Regions from separate parts of the Exiguobacterium oxidotolerans JCM 12280 genome, predicted to be linked through region 1. Evidence: riboswitches for the same ligand, from Rfam matches in the RefSeq annotation. Region 1 holds a riboswitch; each other region holds the start of a gene.
The links. Region 1 has a riboswitch for S-adenosylmethionine ahead of metK (methionine adenosyltransferase). Riboswitches for the same ligand answer to the same signal wherever they lie in the genome.

Region 1 (4,962 bases):
CCGAATCGCCCTTGCGACTTCTTCTTGCGGGTACGCTTCTTTCACGAAATGCGTTTTCGAATTTGCAGAATAGATTTCTTCGTACGTATCCATCCAAGAGGTAATGGCAATATCATGAATGCGTGCCGCATCAGTAGGAATTGCTTCGCGTATCTCCATGTCGGACTCCCCCTTTTTTCCGTTTACCGGTACATGTTCTTTTACCCTTTTCTAGAAAAATCATTCGTTTCCCTGCAAAGTTCGGGACAAACAAAAAAAGTTCAGAAACAAACTCAAACTGAGTCTGCTTCTGAACTGAAAATTAAGCGAATCGTTTCGCTTGTTCTTCAAGAATTGCTGCTTTATCTGTTTGCTCCCATGGTAATTCGATATCTGTACGACCGAAATGACCATAAGCGGCTGTCTGACGATAAATCGGACGGCGGAGATCAAGCATGTTGATGATTCCTGCTGGGCGAAGATCGAAGTTTTCAGCAACGAGTTCGACGAGTTGTGCCTCTGGAAGTTTACCTGTTCCAAACGTATCAACTGCAATCGATACTGGGTGCGCGACACCAATCGCGTATGCAAGTTGAACTTCTGCTTTATCTGCAAGACCAGCAGCTACGAGGTTTTTCGCGACGTAACGTGCTGCATATGCTGCAGAACGGTCAACTTTTGTTGGATCTTTACCAGAGAATGCGCCGCCGCCATGACGTGCATAGCCACCATACGTATCAACGATGATTTTACGTCCAGTTAATCCTGCATCACCTTGTGGTCCACCGATGACGAAGCGACCTGTCGGGTTAATGAAGAACTTTGTTTCCGCATCGATGTATTCTGATGGAATCACAGGTACGATGACATGCTCTTTCAGGTCTGCTTGGATTTGCTCAAGCGTCACTTCTTCTGCATGTTGTGTTGAGATGACGATTGTATCGACACGAACCGGTTCGTTATTCTCATTGTATTCTACAGTTACTTGCGTCTTACCATCCGGACGGAGGTAGTCAAGTTGTCCAGTTTTACGGACTTCTGCGAGACGACGAGCAAGTTTGTGTGAAAGTGAAATCGGAAGTGGCATCAATTCAGGCGTTTCTTTCGTTGCATAACCGAACATGAGACCTTGGTCCCCTGCACCGATTGCATCGATTTCTTCATCTGACATGCTACCTTCGCGTGCTTCAAGCGCTTGGTCAACACCGAGAGCGATATCTGCTGATTGCTCATCGATTGAAGTCAATACAGCACAAGTGTCTGCATCGAAACCATATTTAGCGCGTGTATAGCCAATCTCACGAATTGTTTCGCGAACGACTTTCGGGATATCGACATAAGTCGATGTCGTGATTTCACCTGCGACGAGGACGAGTCCTGTCGTGACAGATGTTTCAGCAGCGACACGAGCATTCGGATCGGCTGCGAGGATTGCATCTAAGATAGAATCTGAGATTTGGTCACAGATTTTATCCGGGTGACCTTCAGTAACTGACTCCGACGTAAATAGCCGGCGATTAAGGTTTGTCATGTTTGACCCTCCCAAAAAAGAATTTGACGGTGTACTCATTTCCCCTAGTTGAGTGGGACGGTAAAATGAAAAAAACCTCTCCATGTCCAAAAAATGGTCAGGGAAAGGTTGTGCGTTCTTCCTTTACCCTCTTATCGTTCGAAGTGTTTACTTCGCTTCAGGAGAGCACCTTTTCCTTCATTAATAGAATTCTTAATGTAGGACGGTTGCCGGGTTTCTTCGGGCCTTGTTCCCTCCACCTGCTCAGAATAAGAGTATCCGTTACGAATTACATGATATAAAGTTGTGACCACTCTGTCAAGCTACGTTTTAATTTCTAGTCGAAACTTTTCGGAAGAGATGTTAAACTGTTAATGCTGAAAGCGTTTCCAGAAAAATAGAAATCAGCGCTAAAAAAGGATTGCTCATCCTTTAGTATGTCATATATAATAAATGTGTCATACTAAATGCCAGAGCTAAACCAACGTAGGGGAAAGGTGGGGTCAGGATGCCGATGACGGTCCTGAATATCGAAGAGCTACTCAAGAAGGAGCATGTGTTCAAACAACTATCTGTTGCTGAGCTAGTCGAACATGCAATTCATAACGAAGAAGGGGTTCTTGCTGAAAATGGCGCTCTGTCTGTAGAAACGGGGAAATTTACAGGTCGTTCACCTAAAGACAAGTTCATTGTTCGCGATCAGTCATGCGAGTCACATATCGATTGGGGTCATGTCAATCAACCGATGGAAGCAGACAACTTCGAGCAACTGTTACAAAAAGTTCTTCGCTACATGAATGAAGCAGATCAGCTCTACTACACAGAAGCTGCTGCTGGTGCAGACACTCATTTTACCCTTCCGGTTCGGATCGTGACACAATATGCTTGGCATAATTTGTTTGCAAAACAACTGTTTTTGCGTGAATATCCGACAGAAGCTGCTTTTGAGCCTTTCACGGTTATTTATGCGCCTCACTTCAAAGCAGATCCGAAAGTCGATGGAACGAATTCCGAAACGTTCATCGCCATGTCATTCGAACATCGGATTGTCTTAATCGGTGGAACGGAATATGCGGGCGAAATCAAAAAATCGATTTTCTCTGTCATGAACTACCTTTTACCTCAACGAGACGTCTTATCGATGCATTGCTCGGCTAACGTCGGACATGAGGGTGACGTCGCCTTATTCTTCGGATTATCCGGTACTGGTAAGACCACACTGTCTGCTGACGACAGTCGTCAATTGATTGGTGACGATGAGCACGGGTGGTCCAACGACGGCGTCTTCAATATCGAAGGGGGCTGTTACGCAAAAACGGTCAACTTATCGCGCGAAAAAGAACCACAAATCTTTGATGCGATTCGTTTTGGCACTGTCCTCGAAAACGTCGTCCTCGATGATGCACGAATTCCTGACTATGATGATACGTCGAAAACGGAAAACACACGGGCTGCTTATCCGATTACAGCAATTGATAATATTGCAGTACCATCACGCGCCGGACATCCGAAAACGATTGTCTTTTTGACGGCTGATGCTTACGGCGTCCTGCCGCCAATCAGTAAGTTGACGAAGGAGCAAGCGATGTATCACTTCTTATCCGGGTATACATCGAAGTTAGCCGGAACAGAGCGTGGTGTAACAGAACCGGAAGCGACATTCTCGACATGCTTCGGTTCACCCTTCTTACCGCTCATTCCTGAAAAATATGCAACGATGCTCGGTGAGCTCATCGACCGACACGGTGTCACGGTTTACCTCGTCAATACAGGCTGGACGGGTGGCGCATATGGGACCGGAAGTCGGATGAAGCTTTCCTATACACGGACGATGGTCAATGCAGCTGTCAACGGCACGCTCGCTGATATCCCGACGGAAGAACATCCGATTTTTGGACTTCATATGCCGCTCGAAGTCCCTGGTGTCCCAAGCGACTTACTCAACCCTGTCAAAGTTTGGTCGGATGCTGATGCGTATGAACAACAAGCACGGGCTTTGGCAACTAAATTCAAACAAAATTTCACACGGTTCGACAGTGCAACTACTGAAATCAAATCAGCAGGGCCACGTGTTTAATTAAATTAAGATAATTAAAAGGCACCAGACACTGTATGTTCAGTGAGCTGGTGCCTTTTAACGTTCATCAGACGATTGAATCTTCTTCATCCGGTTGCAGATGAAGTTCTTTTTTAGTCAACCAATCTTGACTCTCTTTTAATAGTGCATAGGCACGCTGTTTTGAAATACCAAAACGATGGGTTAGTTTTTCAAACTGTTCAAATTCACCACGGTCGGCACTAATCGCGAGCAATAAACAATCACGAAACGGATGATCTTTTCCTTGTAACACGATTTTCAACGTCGACTCGATTGGTAATTGATCAATGATTTCATCAATATCGACTGACAGTAACGCATCGATATGCGAGAGCAAACCAATCATGTAAGCACTTTCCGGACGTAACGTCTTTGTTTCAAGTGCAAATAACTCGCATAACTTGGCACAATGCAGTGAAGAACGTAACAACTCGTCTGACCACTTGTACGGACTCGCAAGTCGCATCTCTCGTAAAACGATTAACGAAATCCAACTTTTAAGTTGGGAAAACCCGAGCAGTGAAATCGCTTGACGAACGGATTCGACGGTATTTCGAAGACCAATCCCGGGAGAATTGATAAGCTGAAGGACTTGCACACTAATGTATGGATTTCCTTCGATTTCATCGACGACCTGGTCATAATACTCATCTGATTCGAGCCACTTCAACATCTTTAACAATACAGGCAATTGTGGCGGAACGGCCTTCCCTTTCATCAACATCGGTTTTGCATAAAAGTAGCCTTGGAACCAGTCGTACCCCATGCTCAAGCTACGCAGATGATCTTCATGCGTTTCGACACGCTCTGCCAACAAACGGATATGCGGATAGTTTCGTTTAACGATATGTAAAATCGCACTTTGTTCACGTGGGTTGATTGCTTCGATATCAATTTTTATTAAATCAATTAAATCAAACAACTCTGGACCATGGTTTCGTAATAAATCCGTCACGAAATCATCCAAGGCCAATTGAAATCCAGCCTCTTTCCATTTTTTCAAAACCGACAGCATATGCGAATCGATAACGACGGTCTCAAGCACTTCGATGACAAATCGTTTCGGATCTAAGTGATCAATCAGCTCACCTTGTAATAAATCACCGGTGAAATTGATGAATAAACGTTTTCCTTCTGCCACTCGATCGACACCTAGATGGACGAGCGTATTCGTCAACACGTCCATCGTCGCTAACTCACCATCAAAAATAGCAGGAGCCTCAACTGAACGATATAATAATTCAAACGCATCGATGGCACCGGATCGATTCACGATTGGTTGTCGTGCCAACAAGATTTCCATCCCGTTCTCCCCTTTTGTCTTCCACCCTATAGTTCACTTCATATTTTTTAGTATACCAAATATTGTTTTCTG
Region 2 (4,962 bases), 1.2 Mb from region 1:
TCTCAACGCTTTGTGAGGAAGGAATCTTAGCGAGACGACGCGGGAAAATCATTATTTTAGATGTAGAGCGGATTAAAGAAAAAGCGAACGGAAATAGTTACGAATGAGGAGGGGCTAGCTTGGGATTAGGTATGTTTTGTGCGATTACGGCAGGAATGATGATTAGTTTACAGACGGTATTGAATGCCCGGATGAGTCATGCGTTCGGGGCATGGGCGACGACGACCCTCGTCTTTTTTGTCGGGTTTGTTGGTTCACTGCTTGCGCTACTCGTATTTCGGGGTGGTACATTATCGAACATTCAAACGGTCGAACCGCTATATTTATTTGGTGGTCTGGTCGGTGTCGGTGTCGTATTTTGTGTGATGCGTGGGATTCAGCTGCTCGGTCCATCGATTGCGATTTCGGTCGTCTTGATTTCGCAACTGAGTTTTGCATTATGTGTCGACTTGTTCGGTTGGTTCGGTTTACCGAAACTTGAACTTTCGCTCGGACAAGTCGCTGGATTGATTGTGATGTTAGCCGGTATCTTTGTGTTGAAACGATATCAAGTCGTAGAAATCGAAGCTTCGGATGAGTTGTCGGAAAAGGTATCGTAATTCTTACGGTTAGCTCTGGCAACATCAAGTCGATTTTTCAGCGCGAAGACGAATTAGTAGTTGTGAAATGAAAGCTTCTCCCTTTTTCGTTGCTTTCCTCGGGCGAGGCGCAAGCCGTTGCTCCTTGATCCTCACGGACAACGAGCAGGGTCTTGCCAGCCTCTTGGCAGCGCGTGTTCACGCGCTTTTTCCCGCAGGAGTCAACGAAAAACGAAGCTTTCAGGGTATACCGCAGAGAAAAATCATAGAGTAGCTTTAGAGCGCAATCCGTCTCGAATCGCTTTTAAAGCGAAAAGCAATCGGTCGCGACCCTGCAGCTTTGCTGTAGCGGCGCGGAAGATTGCCGCTTTGAAGACGAGGCGAGACAGGGAAGCGTGAACTGATTGTCTTTCGTTATAGCATATGTACTCTTCATAAGCGTTTATTTGCAACCAAAAAAGCCCACGCGAAGAGCGGGCTTTTTTAGTTTAGACAGAAACTTCTTCTTTCCAAGCCACATCGATGAATTCATCGCGACCTGATGCTTGCCGGTCTTTTTTGTAGTGCTCTGGATTCTTTTTGTGGAAGCCTTGATGATAGTCTTCTGCTGGGTAAAACGCTTGTGCCGCTTCAATTCGTGTGACAATCGGTTGCTTAAAGCGATTGCTCGCAGCAAGCGCGTCACGTGAAGCAATCGCAGCAAGGCGCTGTTCTTCCGTATGATAAAAGATGGCAGGTGCATATTGGGTCCCGCGGTCTTGGAACTGTCCGCCGGCATCTGTCGGATCCGTTTGCGGCCAGTAAAGTTCGAGTAACCGTTCGTATGGGAAGAGTGCCGGGTCAAATGTAACTTCAACGACTTCGACATGACCTGTCGTCCCCGTTTTCACTTGTTCGTATGTCGGGTTTTCCACATGTCCTCCTGTATAACCGGAAACAATTCCGTGAATCCCCGGTAATTCCTCAAAGGGTGTCACCATGCACCAAAAACAGCCTCCTGCGAATGTTGCTTTTTCCATCTATATCTCGTCCTTTCCGCTGGCGTTAGTCGCCCTGTAGTGATTCGTGCTCTGACAGCGAGAAAACGAAAACGACTCCTTTGCTTGGTTGCAAAAGGAGTCGTCGCTTTTTATCAACCAAAGCTTGCGCTTTGCTGGTCGTAGCACCTTGCCACTGAAGGCAGGTTGCTGGGACGTCATCGATCCAGATCTCTCAGTCCACTCTTGATAAGTGTTATATGAAGTTGATTAAATTCGTTATCATTGATGTGATAATAGCATCTCTAAAACGACAAAGTCAATCCTTAAGATTGTAAAGCATGCAGGACGGTTGCGCCTAAGGCTTTTGCACCGATGAGTAACGCCTGTTCATCGATTTCATATTTCGGATGGTGTTGCGGATAAATCGTACTCCCGTCCGTTTTGGCGGACCCCGTAAAGAAGTAGCTTCCTGGGATACGCTCTAAATAATAGGCGAAATCATCGGCTGCCATCATCGGCTTGAGTTCTTTGACAGATGCCTCACCTAAGAAAGCTGTCGCTTCCTTAACGAGATTTGTTTCTACCGGATGGTTCCACAGGGACGGATAACCGGTCGTAAAGTCGATGGAGTAGCTGGCACCGATTCCGGCACATGTCGTCCGGGCAACTAAATCGACCTCTTGCCGTAACTGGTGCCGGAGTGTTTCGTCAAATGTTCGAATTTCTCCGACAATCCGTGCTTCACCGGTAACAATATTTGGAGCCGTTCCGGCATGGAATGAACCAATCGCGACGATGGCAGGTGAAAACGGATCAACGCGACGACTGACGAGGTGTTGGAGATTACAGACGAGTTGCGCCCCGGCGACAAGCGCATCTTGTGTCTTATGCGGCGCTTGCGCATGACCACCCTGTCCGTGGACGACGATTTCAAATTCATCGATGGCACAAAGCGTATGTCCTGCGTGATAGCCGATTGTCCCGACAGGCAAGTCGTTTTCGAGATGCGTACCGAAAATTGCATCGACTCCGTCGAGACATCCGTCTTCAATCATTTGAATGGCACCACCTGGGAAAACTTCTTCCCCGTGTTGATGAATGAACACGATTGTTCCATGAAGCTCTTCTTGCAGTGCTGTAAAGGCCGCCGCAAGACCAAGTGCAATCGCCGTATGTCCGTCATGTCCGCACGCATGCATGACGCCCGGATGAATCGAACGGAAGGCGAGATCCGTTTCCTCCTGCAGTGGCAGGGCATCAAAATCAGCCCGAATGGCGATGGTTTTTCCAGGATATTTTCCTTTGAGGGTCGCGACGATCCCGCTTCCACCGACGTTCCTGCGGTAAGGGAGACCAAGCGCATCATAAAACGAGGCGATTGCATTTGGTGTCCGCACTTCTTGAAAAGAGAGTTCCGGGTGACGGTGCAGATCACGACGTTGTTCAATGATTTGTTGTTCGAGTTGATCGAGTTGAGTGAAGAGTTGCTGTTGCATCATAATCATCCTTTTCGGTTTTTGAGGTATGACTTTCTATAAAACGGGTACAGATAGGAGTAACGAATGATGAGGAGGAAAACAAGTCATGGGAGAAATTATTGTCAACGCGGTCATCACAGTCAAAGCAGGTTTAGCCGATCAAGTCTTTCCGATTTTAAGTACAGTCTACAAAGCTTCACAAAACGAGCCGGGGTGCTTGCGTTATAGCTTACATCAATCGATCGAAGATGAACATCAGTTCATGCTTTATGAAGTCTATCAGGACGAAGAAGCGTTAGAAGCGCATATCGCGTCAGACCACTATAAAGCGTATCGTGAGCAAATCGAATTGTACTTAATCGATCGCCAAGTTACGAAATACGCGGAAATGACATTTTAATGTTAGCTAAAAGAAGCGGACCTCCCGGGTTAGGGAAGGTCCGTTTTTTTTTTAATCATTACATTGATTTGAAACCGAGGAAGTGTTCACGCCAGTGCGGCTCGTAAATCGAACTGATTTGCAGTTGTGATCCTCCGGCATGGATGAAGTGTTTACTATCTAACATGATCCCGATATGCGAGGGACCATCCGTATACGTATTTTCGAAGAAGACGATATCCGAACGTTTTCCGGAACTGATACTTGTGCGCTGATTCGTAAAGAACGCTCCGTACCAGTAACCACGGACATTCGTCCGTCCGCCGTATTTTCCAGCTTGGTTCGTCGCATAGTGAATCAATCCGGAACAATCGAATCCACCATTGGCCACGTTTTGTGAACCCCATGTGTACGGGGTACCGATATGAGCAACAGCAGCTTGAATCAACTTTTCACCACGTGAATTATTTTTCTTGTCGACTTTTGTTTCGCTCGTCACTGTAAGGGCCGTCATCGGGATGTAGACGGGTGTCCAGCCGGACTGGATGACATAGAAGTTACCGACACGGTAACGCGGATACACACGCTTGCCTTGTTCGACTAGACCGGCACCTTTTGGACTAGTGGGTGTATCAAAAAACGAAGTCGTTGTTTTGACCGTATAGACTTTTGAACGATTGATGGCTTGTTCGTTATACCGCATATCCGGTTTACTCGTTCCGATGTAAGGATTAAGGACGTAACCCGTTTGACCATTCGGTAGACGGACTTGCCAAAAATCATCATCAATCGATTTTAACCCGATCAACTTCGTTCCTTTGCTTAAGTGACTCGCCGGGCGACTGTAGGCGACGTCAGCAGAAAAGAGCGGTGTCTGGTTGAAATGGACGTAAAAGACGGTCCCGACTTTGGCTTTAGACGTCGGTTTATTTAAACCGAGCCGACTTGAGTCAACGAATCCGAAGCGTGATCCGATTTTGACGCGTGTGTAGTAACCGCTTTTTCCATAGGTCGTGATTAACGCTCCTTTTTTCAGTGTCCCAATGTTTCCGCTAAGACTGGCTTTCGGATGGACGACCAACTTGTCTTCAGTCACGTAACGTGTTCCTGTCGTCGCGTACAAATCTGCTTTCGTTGCTGCGAGCGAACTCGTCAAGACGTATGCATATTCACCGCGGAAGATGATTCGACTATAGGCGCCGCTCGTCCCGTAAATCGTCAAGCGCGTGTTCTTTTGATGATGCTTAAGAACCGTACTTGAACTGCTTGGGGATTGCTGGATCGGTGTTGTTTTTTGGATGTACAGGCGATCTGTTTTGGCATAGACTTTTGATTTCGCGAGCGAGCTCGTCAAGACGTATGCATATTCACCGCGGAAGATGATTCGGCTATAGGCGCCGCTCGTGCCGTAAACCGTCAAAAGTGTATTTTGTTTATGATGCTTCAAGACGGTGCTTGAACTGTTTGGCGATTGCTGGATCGGTGTCGTTTTTTGGATGTAAAGCCGGTCCGTTTTGGCATAGACTTTTGACTTCGCGAGTGAGCTC
Region 3 (4,962 bases), 690 kb from region 1:
AGGAAGAATTGACGATTTACCGGACGGCACGCCTCGCGAGCATCGAACGCTTACTGACAGACTGGTCAGGCGATGATACGGAAGCATTTGGACGCCTGCTCCAACAATTTAACCGTGAACTGCGGGAACGGTAATCAGATACGCCTTAAAACGTCATGAACGAGAAGAATAGGGATAGAAAACGCCGATGACTCCGTATGAAAAACGGGATCATCGGCGTTTCTTGCGCACAGGGCGGAACCGTCCGGCACTACGATTGATTTCAGCTCGATTTTTGCAACATTACGTTCTTTCGATGGCGGCATGTATCCGTTCAATTTGTTCCGGTGTCGTCCGGCAACAACCGCCAATCAGGCGTGCCCCTGCTGCATACCACTCACTGGCAACTTCATCAAAAGCTGTACACACCGATTCACCAGACCATGTTTTCTCGACGGGATCATACTGTTCCCCGGAATTCGGATAGACGATGATTGGGACGTCCGTCAGTTGCTTCAATCCCGTTACGAAATCTGTCGTGATTGACGCCGGAAAGCAGTTTGCACCGAGCGCAGCGAGTTGCGGATGGTGGCCGACTGCTGCGACACAATCCGCAATCGTCGTGCCTTCACTGATGTGTTCCGCATCGCGAAGGGAAAATGCGAGCCAGGCCGAGTGTTCCGGAAATTCTTCCAATATCCGAAACAGGACGGTTGCTTCTTGAAGCGACGGAATCGTTTCGAAGGCCAGCAGATCTGCTCCTGCCGCAATCAATGCCTCGATTCGGGGACGATGAAAGTTCTCAAGGGTCGCATCATCGACGCCGTAGTGTCCGATATATTCTGATCCATCGGCCAAATACGCCCCGTACGGACCGACTGATCCGGCAATCAACGATTGTGCTCCTGCTCCGGCGACTTCTTGACGTGCACGTTGTGCCAAGTAGACCGTCTGCTTGATCAGTTCGATCGCTGCACCCGTCTCGATTCCCCGTTGTTCAAACCCTTGCAAACTTGCTTGATAACTCGAGGTGATGGCACAGTCCGCACCGATTCGAAAATAGTCGGCATGGACACGATGAATCTGCTCCGGCTCTTCGACCAAGACCCGTGCCGACCAGAGTGGATCGGCGAGATCACTCCCGTGCCGCTCCAGTTCTGTTGCGAGCGCCCCATCAAGTAAAATAAACGGTTTTTCGTTAAGTAAGGCTTCAACTGGATTTTTCTGTTTTGACATCTTCCACACTCCGTTTCTGTGATTTTTTCGTCAGGTAATGCACGAGATAACAAAGTCCGATAAAGGGAATTCCAAAATATAAGGCAACACGCTGCGTCGGATCAAAGGCAATCCCGATCAGTGACAACAGGCAAATCAAAAAGGAGACGATCGGGACAACTGGATAAAATGGTGTCCGGTACACCAAGTCTTGCACGTCGTGTCCTTCTCTCAGGTAACGCCGCCGAAATAAGTATTGCGAAGCACTGATGCTCATCCAGACAACGACGACAGCAAGTCCTGAAATCGAGACGAGTGCGATATAGACGCTTTCTGCTGCGTAGACACTCGATAGTAGTGCAAACAATCCGCCGAGCATGCTGGACATGACGGCACGTGTCGGAACACCGTTTTGACTCAATTGAGCAAAGAACGGTGAAATCATCCGTTGATCCGACAGTGACCACAACATCCGTGACGCAGCATACAAACCGGAGTTCGCTGCCGATAAGATTGCTGTCAAGATGACAAAGTTCATGATGTCCGCCGCAAATGGAATCCCGATCCGTTCAAACACGGCAACGAACGGACTCTCAAGCACACCTTTTGCATCCGTCGGCAGTAAAATCGCCAGGACGATGATCGTGCCGACAAAAAACACGACCAGCCGGACAATCGTCGTCCGAATGGCCAGAGGAATCGTCCGCTTCGGATCAACCGTCTCGCCTGCCGCAACACCAATCAGTTCTGTACCTGAATAGGCAAAGTTGACGGCGAGCATCGTCATCAAAATCGCAAAGGCCCCGTTCGGGAAGAGTTCCCCTTCCGTCAGCGGTCCGAACAACGGAGCTGCTTCTCCTGACGCCAGTGGAATAAAGCCGACGATTGCTGCTGCCCCTAAGACGATGAAGGCGATGATCGTCATGACTTTCACGGCAGAAAACCAAAATTCGACTTCGGCGAACACACGCACTGTCAGTACATTAATCACTAAAATAATGATGACGAACAATCCGCTGAACAACCAGACCGGCACGTCCGGAAACCAGCGTTGCATCAATAAACCAGCTGCTGTGAATTCGGACCCAAGCGCAACCGTCCACGTCAGCCAGTAGAGCCAGGCGACCGTACAGCCGGTTCCCGGTCCAATGTACTTTGTTGCATAACTATGAAAGGCACCGGTTTCCGGCATATGTACAGCGAGTTCCCCTAAACAAAGCATCACGAGATAAACGACGAGTGCCCCAAGCAAGTAGGACAAAATCGTCCCGATTCGACCTGCTTGCTCTAATGTGTACCCCGTACTTAGGAACAGCCCCGTCCCGATGACGCCACCTAACGACAGCATGACGATATGACGGGATTCCATCTTTCGTCGAAATGTTGTTTTTTGCTCCATCCTCCACCACTCCTCTTTCTCGCTCAATAAAAAAACGCACTCCTGTACAGACAGGGTGCGTCGGTCGACAACATCAAGAGCGCTTATCGATCGGGTACAACACCCGCAGGAATTAGCACAGTATCTTTCGACCTGTTGCTGAGGCTTCAAAGGGCCAGTCCCTCCACCTCTCTGGATAAGAATGTAATTTTTCATAACAATAGCAGTCCTTTTTTGAATTGTCAACACAATTCAGATAATACAATTCAAAAAAAACGTCTCACACTGCATTGGCATGAGACGTTCTTTTATTATTTTTTTACGAAGAGATTAGCTGTCTTAAGGGCCACCCGAACTGCTTTACGGTTCAATGTACCTTCTTGATGTTTAACCACCTTCGTCTGCTTGTTGAGTTTATCTTGTAACGTTTTAATCTTTTTGTCTTTATCTTTATCATGTTTTTGAATCGCAGCGATTTTTTTCTCTTCTTCTGGAAAGAATGATTCAAAACGTGCGATTGCTTCTTCCATACTGATTCCTGTAATCGGTTTAACCGCTGGGAGGAGTTCTGTTTTCGCCATTTCACGATCAAACGGCACGTTCTCTGGATAGTTCGTGTCTTGATAGATATGCTCCAAGTCGTTCGTGTTCAAGAAGTCAAGAAAGTTATCGAAGTTTTTCACTTGAATCCGCGCCGGGCTTTGGAAGTCTGCTGTTTCGACGACGTCCGAAAGCCGTGTATACGCCGTGATGTCATTTGCCCAGATGTGAGTCAATTGATGGTAATCTGTTAATTCACGCATCCTTGCATCTTTAGGAATCAAAATACTCGGTGTTCCAGTGAGTGTCGCTGTGATGTTTCCGTGGAGACGTGCACCAAAGCTCAAGTCAGCTTCTTTGAGGAAGTCGAACCACGTTTGAGCGTTTAAGAAGAAACGAACACGGCCATTCATATACACCGGGTGTGACATTCTAGCTGCATAATTCATATCTGAAAGGTCTCCAAACGGATGAGTTCCAGTGTACGTCAACTTCAATTCTTTCATCCATTGTGGGATGAAATAGTGATTTGGATACTCTTCCATTCCACGTGTGATAAAATCAAGGACATTTTTGGGTGAAAAACGTGATGAATTGACACTAATCATCGAATCTTTCGTGATGTTTGTCTCACGGATGTGAAGATCACGACCGAATGCATACATCGATGGGCAACCGATGACTTTATGATCGATGCCTTCACGGAAACCAAGGCGTGTCAGGTATTTCGACGTGATTTCACCACGAAGTCCAATGATTCTCGAACGTTCGAGGACTGCGCTGACGAATGCTTTAACATCCTCGTCGAACGGGAATCCGCCTTTTAAGTCCGGCTCGAATGGTGCGCGTAGACCAACACCGATCACGACGACGGGAATTTTCAATTTTTTAATCAATCGTGTGTATTTTCGAAGGGACGATGCGAACTCTTGACGGAATGCATCCGCAAGTGGAATGACGTAAAGATCAAAATTTTCGTTGATCTCATCTGCACGTTCTTCATCATAGTAGTAATAGTCAGGCGTGATCGTCGTTCCTTCCGTCATCAATGTTCGGAAGATACTGTACTGATAGATCAAATTCCCAACGTTCCCTCCGATTGAATTTTCTCTCATTATATACTCAGCATCAAACTGTTCAAAGGGTGTCATACCTGCACGAATAATAATACGCTTCATGTCAAATTATCCCCTCTCACAAATCCAAAAAAACATTAACAACTTATATTTTAGAGATATCTAAATCATATCCCTTACTTATATTTAAGTCTATTTTAATTAAAGAGATAGAGTATCATTTAAAAGAATATTCTCATCATTTAAATTTTATTTAATATTTTCCCCACTTATAATCAGAGTCAGTCAAGAAAAATTTACGAACATAACATTTTCTAGCTACATAAATAGCTTCTCTTAAGGTAAACAATAGAGTCACCTTGGAGAAGCTATTTGTAATTCTCGATTTCGAAGCCCTTCAACAGCTTAAATAGTAATTGATAGCTGTTCATATATCTTTAAATTCGTATGAATCATCCGTAACGTCGGGTATAGCGATGGCTCCGCTCCTTCTATTAAACTGCCAAACAGATGGTCTGCTTCGACCATGCCTTGTTTTTCCATATCCCGTTGCAAGGATGACTTCATATCCGGTGCCATTTGATGCATCCGTTTTTCCTGCTCCTGTTCGATCTGGTCCACGAACGTTGCCCCTTGACTGTCCATGGCTTGTTTTGCTTCTTGTAAGACATTCCGAATGACACGATTCCCTGCAGCATCGTCGCGAATCGGACCAATCGGTGCCCGAAATAGCGAAGTCACTCCGGAAAAGGTCGTAATGAAGAGATACTTTTG
Region 4 (4,962 bases), 510 kb from region 1:
AGTCTCCTTCTAAAGAAATATGACTGATTGTATCATGTTTCCTAATGAAGCGTCTCTCGTTTCGGTAAGATGAGCACGTGACAACTGAAGGCTTCGATTCGTTCGAGTAAACGTTCAATCTTGAGCGGATTTTCAGTTTGGGCAAAGCTCGCCAGCGAATGCGTACCATTTGGGAAAGAGAATAATCGAACATCCGCCCCAACATCCGCTCCCTTCTCAACGAAATGGAGTGCTTGAGCAAACGGGACGATTGGATCTTTTTTTCCGTGCAACAACATGATTGGCGGCGAGTCAGAACTTAAATGTGTCGCCGGGGAGACACGCGTCATCAGCTGTCGCCATTCTTCCCGTCCGCCGCCATAAAACTTGATATGGGCAATCCAGGTTTGAATGAACTTAAACAACAGAAAATTCGTCGGCGGATATAGGGCGATGACTCCACTGATTAAAGGGAGATGCGATTCCGCCTGTTCGCCGATAAATTCAGTCGGAGCAAGTGCCGTCGTCAACATTAAGGCACCACCTGCTGAATCACCCCATAAAAGCATCCGACCGCGCGCGATGCGCAATTCATCCGCTTGTTGATTTAAAAAACATAAGGCATCTCGAACATCTTCAAGGTTATCCGGAAAATAGCTGCCATCCTCAAATAAACGATAGTCGATGCTACAAACGGCAATTCCGAGTTCTAAAAACCGGTCGATGATTGGAGCAAAACTAAACACATCATCACGGTTCCCACGAACGAATGCGCCGCCATGAGCATAAATCGCGACCGGAAACGGTCCTTCTCCCGGCGGATAATAGATATCTAACGTCAAGTCCTGCTGATTGACCGTCTTGTATAAAAGATTTCGTGGTGCTAATTGCTTTTCGGTAAGCGGCAAGACCGGCTCCGTCCATCTCAGTAAGGCTCCATAATTATTCCAAATGCTCGCACCAGCAGCAGCCGTCGTCAAAATAGCGGCTCCACCCATCAACCATGCTGTTTCACGTTTCACCTCACCACCTCCAAGGCTCATTCCGATTTCTCTTCTACTCTTCTCTTACCCGATTTATTTTGAACTAGAACTTCACAACATTCCGACTTGACGCTTTAATTTTCGTCGGATATAGTTAGAAAGTCCAAATCGGAACAATTACGTTTTAATAATCTTGGAGGTTTTATTCATATGAAAAAACTAATTACAGCATTCACCGTTGCAACCATGAGCGCAAGTCTTCTTGCTGCGTGCGGGTCATCGTCTTCATCAGATTCGAGTGACGATGGTAAACTACAGGTTTATACTTCGACGTTCGCCACGGCAGCCATCGCCAAAGAAATTGGTGGAAAGGACGTTCAGGTCGAAATGATCGTTCCACCTGGCGCCGATCCGCATTCGTATGAGCCGACTCCGAAGCAACTGACGACGATTGCGAAAGCCGATCTATTTTTACTTACCGGCACAACCCTTGAGCCGTACTCTGAAAAGATTAAGGAAAGTTTAGCCGGTAATTCCATCCGTTTTGTCGAGACAAGTAAAAATATCGACTTACTCGAGGCTTCCGCTTCGCTTCATACGCACGAAGAAGACGGACACGATGACCATGATGATCACGAGGCTGAAGAAGCGTCGCATGACCATGGACAATACGATCCGCATGTTTGGCTCGACCCGAACAACGCCAAGAAAATGGCTGACTCGATTACGACCGCGTTAGCAAAGGAAGCACCTGACCGGAAGGATGCGTTCGAAAAAAACCTCGCACTCTTTAATAAACAGGCAGATGAACTCGACCAAAACTTACAAAAGGCCGTTGACTCCGGTTCAAAAAAAGAGTTACTCGTCACTCATGCAGCGTATGGATATCTTGCAGAGCGGTATGGTTTCGAGCAACTCCCGATTGCCGGTATCTCGCCGTCTGACGAACCGTCACAAAAGCAACTCGCCGCAATCGTCAAAGAAGCTAAGTTACATGACTTACACTATATCGCCTTCGAAGAGACGGTGTCGCCAAAGGTCGCCCGTGTCATCCAAAAAGAAATCGGTGCCGAATCGATTACGATCCATAACCTCGAGTCCGTCACAAAAGAACAACAAGATCAATCCTATTTTGATTTGATGAATGAAAACGTCACGACACTCAAACAGGCACTGCAGTAAGGTGCTGTTGACAAGCATTAAAAGATACGTTACGGTAGAAAACGTATTTTAAACAACTAAATGACTTCTTTTTATCGCGAGAAACGGAGGGACTGGCCCAATGATGTTTCGGCAGCGGACGATTGATTCGTACTGTGCCAAATCCAGCAAGCTACGGCTTGAGAGATAAGAAGAGCGTCTTTTTCAGTAAAGACCTCCTTCTTTCTTGCGAAGGGGTCTTTTTTTGTATGCTGAAGAAATGGAGTGATTCGACATGAACGAAACGATTACACCGAACAAATGGGCTTTGTTGCCCTTGTTCGTTTTCCTTGTATTATTCATCGGTGCAGGAATCTTCTACAACGACTTTTACAAATTCCCAATCTTGATTGCAGCGTTGATTGCCTTGATTTTTGCTGCTGCGACAGCTAAAGGAGACATCAACCAGACGGTCGAGCGGATTGCCCGCGGTGCCGGTAACCCGGACATCATGATCATGGTCTTCATCTTTTTACTTGCCGGTACGTTTTCCGGAACAGCGAATGCGATTGGAGCGATTGATGCGACCGTCAATGCCGCACTCAGCTTCCTACCCCAGTCGCTCCTGATGAGTGGATTGTTCATCATCGCCGCTTTCATCTCGATGGCGATGGGGACTTCGACCGGGACGATCGCTGCCCTCGCCCCGATTGCCCTTGGGATTCATGACGCGACGGGTGTCAATGTCGCACTCGCCGCTGCTGCCGTCGTCGGTGGAGCAATGTTCGGTGACAACTTATCGTTCATCTCCGATACGACGATCGCAGCCGTCCGGACACAAAAAACGAACATGCGTGATAAATTCAGAACGAACTTTTTAATCGTCTTGCCTGCTGCTATCATCACTGTCATCTTACTTGCCTTCGTATCAGGCGCCGGAGATGTCGTCGAAGCAAAGGCGTTCGACTTCTATAAGTTGATTCCGTATCTTTCCGTCATCGTGCTCGCACTTTTCGGTGTCAACGTCATTCTCGTCTTACTCGGCGGGACATTGTTGACAGGGATCATCGGGATGATCGACGGAAGCTTCGGATTAAGTGGCTTTGTTCTCGCGATGTCTGACGGATTGATGGGGATGGCAGAAATCTCCATCTTGACGTTACTGATGGGCGGACTCGTTAGCCTGATCACCTATAACGGCGGAATTGCTTATCTCAAAGAAACGCTGACACGAAAAATCTCCAAGCGCCGGGGAGCGGAGTTCAGTATGGCTGCCCTCGTCAGTGCAATGAATCTCGCAACAGCGAATAACACGATTTCGATTCTTGTCGCAGGACCGCTCGCCGCTGAAATCGCGGATACGTACGACATCGATCGGAAGAAGTCAGCCAGTATCCTCGACCTCTTTTCCTGTGGTGTCCAAGGAATCATCCCGTACGGAGCACAACTTTTGATTGCCGCCGAACTGACAAAAACGGCATCTCCCGAACTGATTCCATATTTGTTCTATCCGTTTCTGTTGTTCATTTGTGGATCGCTCGCAATCTTCTTCGGATTCCCACGCCGGAAGTCCGATACAGCACAGAAAAAAAGCATCTCGTAAAATAAACAGCCCCGTCGCATTTTCTGCGACGGGGCTTACTTTTATTTACGTTTTTCTTGACGATTCAAAATGAAATAAGCAATCGCCGGAAGTGGGAATTGAACGAGCCCAGCTCCACCCCATACCCACGGGTTACGTCCTGTCTTGCGGGCACCAAGGAAAAGGAACGTGGCTTGAGCGCCTAATAACGCAGCAATGCTTGTCCAAACTCCATTTGGTACTTTTTTAATCGATTTCACCATGATTTTACACCTCTCTTCATTTATGCGTCAGTAGACTTTCTTCTCTTTCCCATTCTATATTCCCTGCTTATGAGCATCAAAACAGATGTTCTTCTGACTTCATGCTAAACTGAACAGGCAAATCCATATTCTAGTTCTATTGAAGGAGGAGTATACACATGCAATACGCAAAACTTTCAAATGGTATCACGATTCCACAAATCGGGTTCGGTGTCTGGCAAGTCGATGAAGAGACGGAAGCACCGGCTGCCGTCGCAGAAGCACTTCGCGTCGGTTACCGTCATATCGATACGGCTGCCGTCTACAAAAACGAACGTGGTGTCGCAAAAGGAATCAAAGAAAGCGGCGTGAAACGTGAAGAACTCTTCTTGACGTCTAAAGTTTGGAACGATGACATTCGTGCCGGACGGACGAAAGAGGCTTTCGCTGAGTCACTTGAGCGACTAGAAACAGATTATCTCGATCTCTACCTCATTCACTGGCCTGTCGAAGGTTATGTCGAAGCATGGAAAGCCATGGTCGAGCTTTACGAAGCGGGTAAAATCAAGGCGATTGGTGTATCGAACTTCAAAGAACATCACCTCGATACACTTGCTGAAGAGGGACTCATGACGCCGATGATTAACCAAGTCGAGCTTCACCCACAACTTCCGCAACATGAACTGCATGAGTACTTGCAGGATCATAACATTCAAATCGAAGCATGGAGCCCACTCATGCAAGGTAAATTCCTCGAAATCAATGATTTCAAAGAGATTGCTGAAAAACATGGTAAGAGCCCATCGCAAGTCGTTCTTCGTTGGCACCTCGATAACGGAATCGTTGCACTTCCGAAATCGGTCACACCAGAACGGATTGCTGAAAACTTTGATGTGTTTGATTTCCAACTCGATGCAGACGATCTTGAAAAAATTGACCGTCTCGCGTCAGAAGACCGCCTCGGACCGGACCCTGACGAAATCGATTTTTAATGCATGTACGCCTAAAAAAGACTGCTCGCGGGAACGCTTCCGGA

Region 2: another riboswitch for S-adenosylmethionine. It lies ahead of msrA (peptide-methionine (S)-S-oxide reductase MsrA); the one in region 1 lies ahead of metK (methionine adenosyltransferase).
Region 3: another riboswitch for S-adenosylmethionine. It lies ahead of P403_RS0107630 (amino acid permease); the one in region 1 lies ahead of metK (methionine adenosyltransferase).
Region 4: another riboswitch for S-adenosylmethionine. It lies ahead of P403_RS0106785 (Na+/H+ antiporter NhaC family protein); the one in region 1 lies ahead of metK (methionine adenosyltransferase).

Annotation. Positions count from the first base shown of each region.
Region 1 covers NZ_JNIS01000001.1:811,888-816,849, forward strand. The annotation lists gene P403_RS0104165 (GNAT family N-acetyltransferase) at 1-159, opposite strand, end outside; gene metK (methionine adenosyltransferase) at 302-1,510, opposite strand; SAM riboswitch class I at 1,639-1,765, opposite strand; gene pckA (phosphoenolpyruvate carboxykinase (ATP)) at 1,998-3,566, shown strand; gene P403_RS0104180 (EAL and HDOD domain-containing protein) at 3,634-4,890, opposite strand.
Region 2 covers NZ_JNIS01000001.1:2,016,606-2,021,567, forward strand. The annotation lists gene P403_RS0110260 (Crp/Fnr family transcriptional regulator) at 1-107, shown strand, start outside; gene P403_RS0110265 (DMT family transporter) at 120-599, shown strand; gene msrA (peptide-methionine (S)-S-oxide reductase MsrA) at 1,067-1,597, opposite strand; SAM riboswitch class I at 1,705-1,811, opposite strand; gene P403_RS0110275 (M20 metallopeptidase family protein) at 1,882-3,054, opposite strand; gene P403_RS0110280 (putative quinol monooxygenase) at 3,143-3,436, shown strand; gene P403_RS0110285 (SH3 domain-containing C40 family peptidase) at 3,495-4,962, opposite strand, start outside.
Region 3 covers NZ_JNIS01000001.1:1,499,713-1,504,674, forward strand. The annotation lists gene P403_RS0107620 (MarR family winged helix-turn-helix transcriptional regulator) at 1-134, shown strand, start outside; gene mmuM (homocysteine S-methyltransferase) at 283-1,215, opposite strand; gene P403_RS0107630 (amino acid permease) at 1,190-2,593, opposite strand; SAM riboswitch class I at 2,674-2,775, opposite strand; gene P403_RS0107635 (polysaccharide pyruvyl transferase family protein) at 2,884-4,290, opposite strand; gene P403_RS0107640 (ketopantoate reductase family protein) at 4,594-4,962, opposite strand, start outside.
Region 4 covers NZ_JNIS01000001.1:1,324,693-1,329,654, forward strand. The annotation lists gene P403_RS0106775 (alpha/beta hydrolase) at 42-1,001, opposite strand; gene P403_RS0106780 (metal ABC transporter solute-binding protein, Zn/Mn family) at 1,173-2,144, shown strand; SAM riboswitch class I at 2,213-2,316, shown strand; gene P403_RS0106785 (Na+/H+ antiporter NhaC family protein) at 2,398-3,705, shown strand; gene P403_RS0106790 (hypothetical protein) at 3,747-3,947, opposite strand; gene P403_RS0106795 (aldo/keto reductase) at 4,106-4,918, shown strand.